Regions from separate parts of the Microbacterium sp. Nx66 genome, predicted to be linked through region 2. Evidence: riboswitches for the same ligand, from Rfam matches in the RefSeq annotation. Region 2 holds a riboswitch; the other holds the start of a gene.
What was found. A riboswitch is a leader RNA that binds a small molecule or an ion and turns the genes downstream of it on or off. The one in region 2 is predicted to bind thiamine pyrophosphate.

Region 1 (4,206 bases), 870 kb from region 2:
CGCCAGCCGATGCCCGCGAAGAGGAACAGCACCGCTTCGAGTGCCAGGGCGACGGCCGCCGACACCGGGTCGAGCGTGAGGACCAGCGGCACGGCGATGAGCGCGCTCACCCCCAGCTTGGCGACCGGATTGATGCGGGCGACGACGCCGGTGCGGGTGGGGGCGGGGGCGAGCGCCGTCATGCCGGTGCCCCCAGGACGAACCGGGTGGCGTGCAGAGCGCGCGCCACATCGAGATCGTGGGTGATGGTGACGATCGCCGATCCCTCGTCCCGGAGGGTGGCGAGCATCGCCACGAGCTCGGCCCAGGTCCGGGCGTCCTGGCCGAAGGTCGGCTCGTCGAGGATCAGCACCCGGGGTCTCGTGGCGATCGCGGCCGCGACCGTCAGGCGGCGCTTCTCCCCGCCCGAGAGCGTGTACGGATTCGCCGCACCGAGGTGCGCGAGCCGCAGGCGGGTGACCAGCTCGTCGACGCGGGCAGACACCTCGTCATCGGGGACGCCCAGGGCGCGGGGACCGACCGCGAGCTCGTCGCGCACGGTCTTGGCGAGGAGCTGGTGCTCCGGTTCCTGGAACACCATCCCGATCCGCGTGAGCAGCTCGCGAGACGCCCACCGGATCGGAGATGGATCGGCCCCCTCCGCGAGTGACGGCGCCGCGATCACAGCTCCCCCTGCGGGAGGGAGGAGCCCCGCGAGGGTCAGGCCCAGCGTGGACTTGCCCGCGCCGTTCGGCCCGGTGATCGCGAGGGCCTCGCCGGCACGCACGTCCAGGTCGATGTCGTGCGCCACCGGACGCCCCTTCACCCGTGCGACAGCCAGCCCGTGCGCCGAGAGCAGCACGTCCCCGGGCGCCGCGCGTGGTGCGGGGGGCTCGGCCGGCGGGCGGCCGGGTACCCACACGCCGTCCGCCGCCAGGCGCTCCCCCTCCGTGCCGAGCACCTCCGCGGGAGTGCCGTCCGCGACGACCCCGCCGGCGCCGATCACGATGACCCGCGTGAGGAGGGGCAGCCACACCTCGAGACGATGCTCCACCACCACGAGGGTGGCGGGACGCGCGGCGAGCATCCGCTCCACCGCATCCCTCACCTCGCGCACGCCCTCCGGGTCGAGGTTCGCCGTCGGCTCGTCCAGCAGCACGAGTCCGGGGCGCATCGCGAGCATGCCGGCCAGGGCGAGGCGCTGCTTCTGGCCGCCCGAGAGCGCCGCGGTCGGATGGTCGAGCGGCACGTCGAGGCCGACGGCCGCCATGGCCGCCTCGACACGAGGCCAGATCTCCGCCCGCGGCACCCCGAGGTTCTCGCAGCCGAAGGCGACATCGTCGCCGGCTCGGGCGAGGATCACCTGCGAGTCGGGATCCTGGAGGACGAGCCCGGCCCGACCGCGGGTGGCCACGGCGGGGCCGCCGTCGATGAGCAGCTCCCCCTCGCTCTCCCCCTCCTCCTCGCCGCCGAGCACACCGGCGAGGCCGTGCAGCAGCGTGGATTTGCCCGCGCCAGAGGCACCGAGCACGAGCACCCGCTCGCCGGGCTCGATGCGGAACGAGACGTCGCGCAGCGCCCAGGCGAGGCGACTCGCGTGTCGCCACCCCCACCCCCGGGCCTCGACGCCGGCGGGAGCGACCTGCTCGGACGACATCAGACGCGCACGCGCGCCTCGCGCCCGGAGCCGAAACGGTCGAGAGCCCCCGTCGCCGCGATGCCGCGCGCGAGCACCCAGGACAGCGCACCGGCGATGACCGCCCCGGAGATCACGGTGCTCACGAGATAGATCGCGGTGAAGGCGGGACCGGAGCCGGCGTACCAGAGGACGAGGTTGTTGATGCCGCCCGCGAGCGCGGCTCCGGCACCGGCGAGGATCGCGACGGGCAGCGACCAGCGGCGGTAGAAGAACAGCAGGAAGATCAGCTCGGCACCGAGGCCCTGCACGAGGCCCGCCTCGAGCGTGAGGAAGCCGCCCCACTGGTTGCCGATGAGCGCCGAGACGACGGCGGCCAGCAGCTCGACGTAGATCGCGGCGCCCGCCTTGCGGATGATGAGCCCGCCGAGCACGCCCGCGAAGAGCCATGGGCCGTCGAGGAGCCCTTGGAGGCCGGGAAGCAACGGCTCGAGCAGGGCCTTCGGCCCCAGGTATCCGACGTTCCAGGCCAGGAAGATCAGACCGGCGGCGACGCCGAGGACGCTGGCGACGACGATGTCGACGACGCGCCAGCGCAGATAGCCGCGCGCCGGAACGGCCGTGCTCTTCGCAGACGCGGATGCGGACGTGGACGTACTCATGTGAACTCCTCCCTGCGCTGGCATGACCCAGATCAGGTTCGACGGTCGAAGCGCGATTCGCTCCCTCTCAGCCCGGCTCGCCGGACTCCCGTGGTTGTGCTGTCGATCCTACCCCGTTCCGCCCGCGCGTCCCGAGCCGCGCACGGCGGATTCCGGGCGGTATTCGGTACCGTAAGCGAGTGACCGCTTCCGATCCCCCTGAAGAGGCGTCCGGCGGCGTCGACGTCGACGCGCGGCCCGAAGACTCCGCACCCGTGTCCGCCGAGCCCGCGCTCGACCCTCCGGTCACGGAAGCGGTGTCGTGGGCCGATGCCTCGGCTCCGGCGACCGCGCTGACCTGGGTGGACCCGTCGCTCGTCGCCGCGGAGTCGTCGACGCCCGAGTTCGACGCCTCGGCCGGCACGGAGGACGAGGCGGGATTGCTGCGCGACGCGAAACTGCGACCCGCGATCGCCGGCCCCGGACTGCTCGTCCCGCTCGGTGTGCTCGTCGGCCTCGTCGCCTCCTACGCCGGCACCACGCTGCTCTGGCCGCTGCACGAGGTCGCCCCGACCGTCCAGGCCGTCGAGTTCACCCCGGTCGCCGCCCCCACCGCCGCGCTCGCCTGGCCCGCGGTCGGCGACGGCGCTGTCGGGATCGCCGGGATGACGACCGCGGCGTCCACCACCGCTCCGGTGAGCATCGCGAGCATCACGAAGGTCGTCAGCAGCCTCATGGTGCTGGATCGTCTGCCGCTGGCCCCCGGGGAGCAGGGTCCGGAGTTCGCCTTCTCGTACGCCGACAGCATCCGCTACTGGGACTACCGGATCGCCAATCAGTCCGCACTCGATGTCCCCGTGGGTGGAGTGCTGACCGAGTACCAGCTTCTCCAGGGCACCCTGCTCGGCTCGGCCAACAACTACATCGACCGGCTGGCGTCGGAGATCTGGGGGTCCGACGGGGAGTTCGCGGCCGCGGCCGAGGTCTGGCTCGGCGAACGCGGGCTCTCCGGCATCACGGTGGTGACGCCGTCGGGATTCGATGAACGCAACGTCGCCACCCCCGAGGCCCTCGTGGCCCTGGGCGAGATGGCCATGCGCAACCCGGTGTTCGCCGAGATCGTGGGAACCCGGTCTGTCGACCTGCCCGGGGCAGGCAAGGTCGAGAACACGAACGGGATGCTCGCCGATCCGGGTGTCGTCGGCATCAAGACGGGCACCCTCGTCGGGTGGAATCTGCTGACCGCCAAGGACGTCGCCGTCGGCGACTCGACGGTCCGGCTCTACGCCGCGGCGCTGAACCAGGAGGACGACGAGGCGCGTCTCGCCCTCACCCGTGCGCTGTTCGCCCAGACGGAGGCGGCGTTGCAGGCCCAGGGCCCGGCCGTCCCGGCGGGCACGGTGGTCGGGCGCGTGGTCACCGCCTGGGGTGAGCGCGTCGACGTGGTCGCGGGCGAGGACGCCGACGTCGTGCTGTGGAACGGGGCGAGCGCGACCGCATCGACGGTGTTCGACCTCGGGGAGGAACGGGAGGCGGACGGGACGGTCGGCACCCTGACCACGACCGGCCCTGTCGACAGCACGGAGACCGCGCTCGTCCTCGACGAGGACCTGGACGGTCCGAGCCCGTGGTGGCGGCTCACCCACCCGCTCGAGCTCTTCGGCATCTCCGGGGACGACTGAGTCCTGACGACGATGCCCCACTCCGGATCCGGAGTGGGGCATCGTGCGTGAAGCGGGTCAGGCGCGGGGCGTGGAGCCGTCCGCGCCGTCGTCGAGAAGCGCCTGCGCTGCTGCGGACTCGGCCGCCGGAACCTGGGCGCCGACGGCTGCTCCCGCCACGGCGTCCGCCGCCTGCGCCTCGGCACTGGCTTCCGCGTCCGCCTCGCCGGTCACGACCACCGGAGACGAGCCGGTGAGAGCCGCTTCCGCATCGAGGTCGGTCGCCGCC
Region 2 (4,206 bases):
TCGGGCCGTGTCCTCGCCCGATCTCCAGGTCGTCCGCCGCGCGGAGGGACTCCCGCAACCAGGCGCGCGCGGCGCGGACCGCGGTCGCGGGATCGTCGCCCCGCGCCAGTCGTGTGGCCAGAGCCGCGGACAGCGAGCAGCCGGTGCCGTGGGTGTTCTCCGTCATGATGCGCGCCCCGGGGAACTCCACGTGCGTACCGGCTGCCGTGTCGATCAGGGCGTCCGGTGCCTCGTCCCCGGGCAGATGCCCACCCTTCACCAGCACCGCGGTCCCCGTATCGGCCGACAGCTCCTGCGCCGCGGCGAGCGCGTCCGCCCAGCCCGCCACCTCGCGCCCCGCGAGGACGGCGAGTTCGGCGAGGTTCGGGGTGACCACGGTCGCCAGGGAGAGCAGGCCCCGCAGCTCGCGCTCTGCGTCGGGATCGAGCAGTCGGTCTCCCGAGGTGGCGATCATGACGGGGTCCAGCACGACGATCGGGGGCTGCGTCGTCCGGAGCCAGGCGGCGACCGTGCGGATCACCTCCCCGTCCGCGAGCATGCCGATCTTCACGGCGTCGATGCGGATGTCGTCGGCGACAGCGTCGAGCTGCGCCCGCAGGAACTCCGCGGGAGGGACATGCACGGCGCGGACGCCCTGCGTGTTCTGCGCGGTCAGGGCTGTGAGGGCTGCCATGCCGTAGCCCCCGTTCGCGGCGATCGCCTTGAGATCGGCCTGGATGCCCGCACCTCCGGACGGATCGCTGCCGGCGATGCTGAGCACGTGCGGCACCGCCCGTGCGAACCAGTGTCGCCGGAAGGCCGCGGCGGCGGCCCGGGGGTCCTCTGCCGCGCACAGCGCCGAGACCACCGCGATGCCGGACGCGCCGGCCTCACGCAACGCCGCCGCGTCCTCCAGGTCCACCCCACCGATCGCGACGCACGGCAGCGGACTGCGCGCCACGAATGCGGCGAAGCCGTCGATGCCGAGCGGCGCCGGATGGTCGGGCTTCGTGCGCGTGGGGCGGATGACGCCGACCCCGAGGTAGTCCACCGTGCCCGGCGGCAGGGCGGCGACCTCGTCGAGGTGCGCGGAGGTGTTCGCCGTGAGCCCGATCAACGCCTCCGGGCCGAGAAGCTCGCGCGCGCGGAGCACCGAGGCATCCGCCTGGCCGAGGTGCACCCCGTCCACCCTGGCACCGCGACGACGGGCCTCGACGGCCGCATCGAGGCGATCGTTCACAACGAGCAGCGCGCGACCGTCGATGGCCGCGGACAGGGCGAGGAGCTGCACGACGGTCTCCTCGTCCGTCGCCTCCTTGTCGCGCAGCTGCACGATGCGGACGCCGCCGGCGACGGCCTCTCGCACGGTCGCGACCACCCCGCGTGCGCCGCACAGCGCCCGATCGGTGACGAGGTACAGGGACAGGTCGACGGTCATCGGGCCTCCTCCTCGACGCGGGCGCGGGCGCGGAGGTCCGCCGGAGTCACGGCGGACAGGGCGTCGAGCAGTGCGACGGCGAAGCTGCCCGGTCCGCGGGAGATCTCCGCTGCCTGCTCGGCTGCGACCGTGTAGACGAGGGTCGCCGCGGCCACCGCCGTCAGCGCATCTGTCGCGGAGCCACGGGCCACCCCGAGGAACGCCGCCATCACCGCGCCCAGGGCACACCCGCCGCCGGTCACCCGTGTGAGGAGCTCATGCCCGTTGGCGATGCGGATCACCCGCTCCCCGTCGGTGAGGAGGTCGACCGGGCCCGAGACGGCGACCAGGGAACCGTACCGGTGGGCGAGCTCGCGGGCCGCCGCAGCAGCCGCCTCGGTCCCGTCCGTCGCGTCGACACCGCGGCCGCCACTGCTGTGTCCGGCCAGCGCGAGGATCTCCGACGCGTTGCCGCGGATGGCGGTGGGGCGCAGCGCGGCGAGCTCGTGCGCGAGCGCCGTCCGCACCGGGAGGGTGCCGATCGCAACGGGATCGAGTACCCACGGCGTGCCGGCGGCGAGCGCTCCCGCCACGGCCTCCCTGCTCGCCGCCCGCTGCTCCGGGGTCGGCGTCCCGAGGTTGATGAGAAGCCCCGAGGCGGCAGCGGCGAACGGCTCGGCCTCGCCGACGATGTCGACCATGGCCGGCGCCGCCCCGAGCGCCAGCAGCACGTTGGCGGTGAACCCCGTCACGACGGCGTTCGTGATGCAGTGCGTCAACGGCGGCGTGGCCCGGACCTCCTTCCGCAGCCTTCCCGCCGTGACGGCGAGGTCGAGGACGGATTGCGGACGCACAGGATCGCTCATCGGCGACATCCCTTCGCTAGTACGAACTAGATCAGGTTCGACGGGTGTGATCTCAGCCGCGGATGCGGCACCCCGTGTCACTGCCTCGCAGTCTAGCGAGCGAGGGCGTCGAGCAGCGCCCGCTCCTCCGTCCGCGTGAGTCCGGCGCGGCGCTCCCGGTCCACGCCCCGTTCGCGCTCGTCCGCTACGACATGCTCCACCGTCTCGTCGAGGGGGCGGAGCGGGCCCCCGCTGCGCCGGTACCGCGCATTCGAGCGGGTCATGAATCCGCGCATCTCGGGCGGCAGCCACAGCGGCAGCGAGCGCGGCCCCGCCCAGTACGCAACGCCTTCGGCGACGAGGCGCTCCTCCGTGCCGACGACGACCGGCCCAGCGTGCCCCGCGGCCGCGCGCACCGTCCGGAGCACGTCCTCCAGGTCGCGCACGTCGCCGATCGCGTTCACGGCACCGGTGACGGTGGCGGACACGACGAACGCAGCGACGTCCTCGACGTCGATGACCTGCGTCGTGCGCCCTTCGAGCGGGGGAAGCAGCACCGGTTCATCCAGGGCACGGAGGAACGCCGCCGCCCAGTAGCCGAAGCGATCGCTCGGGTCACCGTCGCCGACGATGAGGCCGGGCCGGACGAGGAGTGCGCGATCGCCGACGCCCGCCTGCACGGCATCCTCCGCCGCGACCTTCTGTCGCGCGTAGTCGTCGTCCTCACCGGCCTGCGCCGCCGGGTGCCGCGATGCCGACTCGTCGGTCCCGACCGTCTCGTCGTCGCGGTACACCGACATCGACGAGATGTACGTCCACCGAGCGGCACGGTCGCCAAGCGCACGGACCGCCCCGGAGACATGATCGGCGCGGGAGGAGACGTCGACGACGTGGTCCCAGTCCGTGCGCGACACCACGTCGTAGGCGGCCTCCTCATCGCGGTCCGCGAGAACGAGGGTCGCTCCCGGCGGTGCCGGCCGACCGCCGCGGGCCAGGCAGGTCACCGTCGCTCCCGCCCCGAGTGCGTGCGCGGCGATGCGCCCCGACAGCCATCCGGTTCCCCCGAGGATCAGCACATCCGTCATGTGCCCATGTCATCAGGATCGACGACTCGGGGGAAGGGCCTCCGCTCAGAGCGGAGCGGCAGGACAGGCCGTCACGCGAGTACAGGCGTCACGCGAGCGCAGCCCACCACGCGAGCACAGGCCATCACGCGAACACAGGCCACCGGCACTGCTGTCGCCTGATGCCGCGCGAACGCCTGATCCCGCGCGGCCTCGGCGCCGTCGCGGAGGGCGGCCCCGAAGCGGTTAGGGGACGACGATCTCGTCGAGGCCGTCCAACACCGGGATGCTCCAGGACGGGTCCGGTCGCCAGTCGATCCACTCCCGATCGAACGGCCAGTCGCCGGCATGGAAAGACGCGATGGCCGCGACCGCGTGCCGCTCGATCTGCGCCGCCTGCGCGGCGGTCAGCCGCCCCTGGTCGACGGCGGCGACCAGCTCGTCCTCGTCCTTCATCGCCACGCGCCCGTCCTGTGCGATCTCGACGTCGAGGACGTGATCGGAGGTGTAGGTGGCACTGTCGGTGCGCAGGTGCGCGTTCTCGAGGTTGACGTACCAGCCGGCGAAGTCCCACGTCGTCCCGGTGGCCGCGCTCCAGAACAGCCAGACCGACCACGGCACCCCCGCGGGCGCGATGCGCAGGATGCCGTTGCCCCACCACTCCTCGACGATCCGGCGCCGGGGCTCCCGCCACCGCCGATCGAGCGGGACGGTCCGGATGCGCTCCCCGTCCCGCGTGCCCTGGCCTTCCTGCTGCGTCCCGGCGGCAAGCCACGCGACGAGACCGCGCTCATCGTCACGGACGACGCGCATGGGGGTGACGGTCGCTGCCTCCCCCGTGGTCCACCCCGGCTTGCGGTAGTGCCAGTCGAGCTGCGCACCCGGCGAGAGGAACGGCCCC

Region 1: another riboswitch for thiamine pyrophosphate. It lies ahead of MICNX66_RS15120 (ECF transporter S component); the one in region 2 lies ahead of thiM (hydroxyethylthiazole kinase).

Annotation. Positions count from the first base shown of each region.
Region 1 is NZ_LR880474.1:3,125,946-3,130,151, forward strand. It holds gene MICNX66_RS15110 (energy-coupling factor transporter transmembrane component T family protein) at 1-182, opposite strand, end outside; gene MICNX66_RS15115 (ABC transporter ATP-binding protein) at 179-1,636, opposite strand; gene MICNX66_RS15120 (ECF transporter S component) at 1,636-2,277, opposite strand; TPP riboswitch at 2,268-2,379, opposite strand; gene MICNX66_RS15125 (D-alanyl-D-alanine carboxypeptidase family protein) at 2,457-3,938, shown strand; gene MICNX66_RS15130 (ABC transporter ATP-binding protein) at 3,996-4,206, opposite strand, start outside.
Region 2 is NZ_LR880474.1:2,252,200-2,256,405, forward strand. It holds gene MICNX66_RS10725 (bifunctional hydroxymethylpyrimidine kinase/phosphomethylpyrimidine kinase) at 1-1,417, opposite strand, end outside; gene thiM (hydroxyethylthiazole kinase) at 1,414-2,262, opposite strand; TPP riboswitch at 2,254-2,347, opposite strand; gene MICNX66_RS10735 (NAD-dependent epimerase/dehydratase family protein) at 2,355-3,326, opposite strand; gene MICNX66_RS10740 (DUF402 domain-containing protein) at 3,552-4,206, opposite strand, start outside.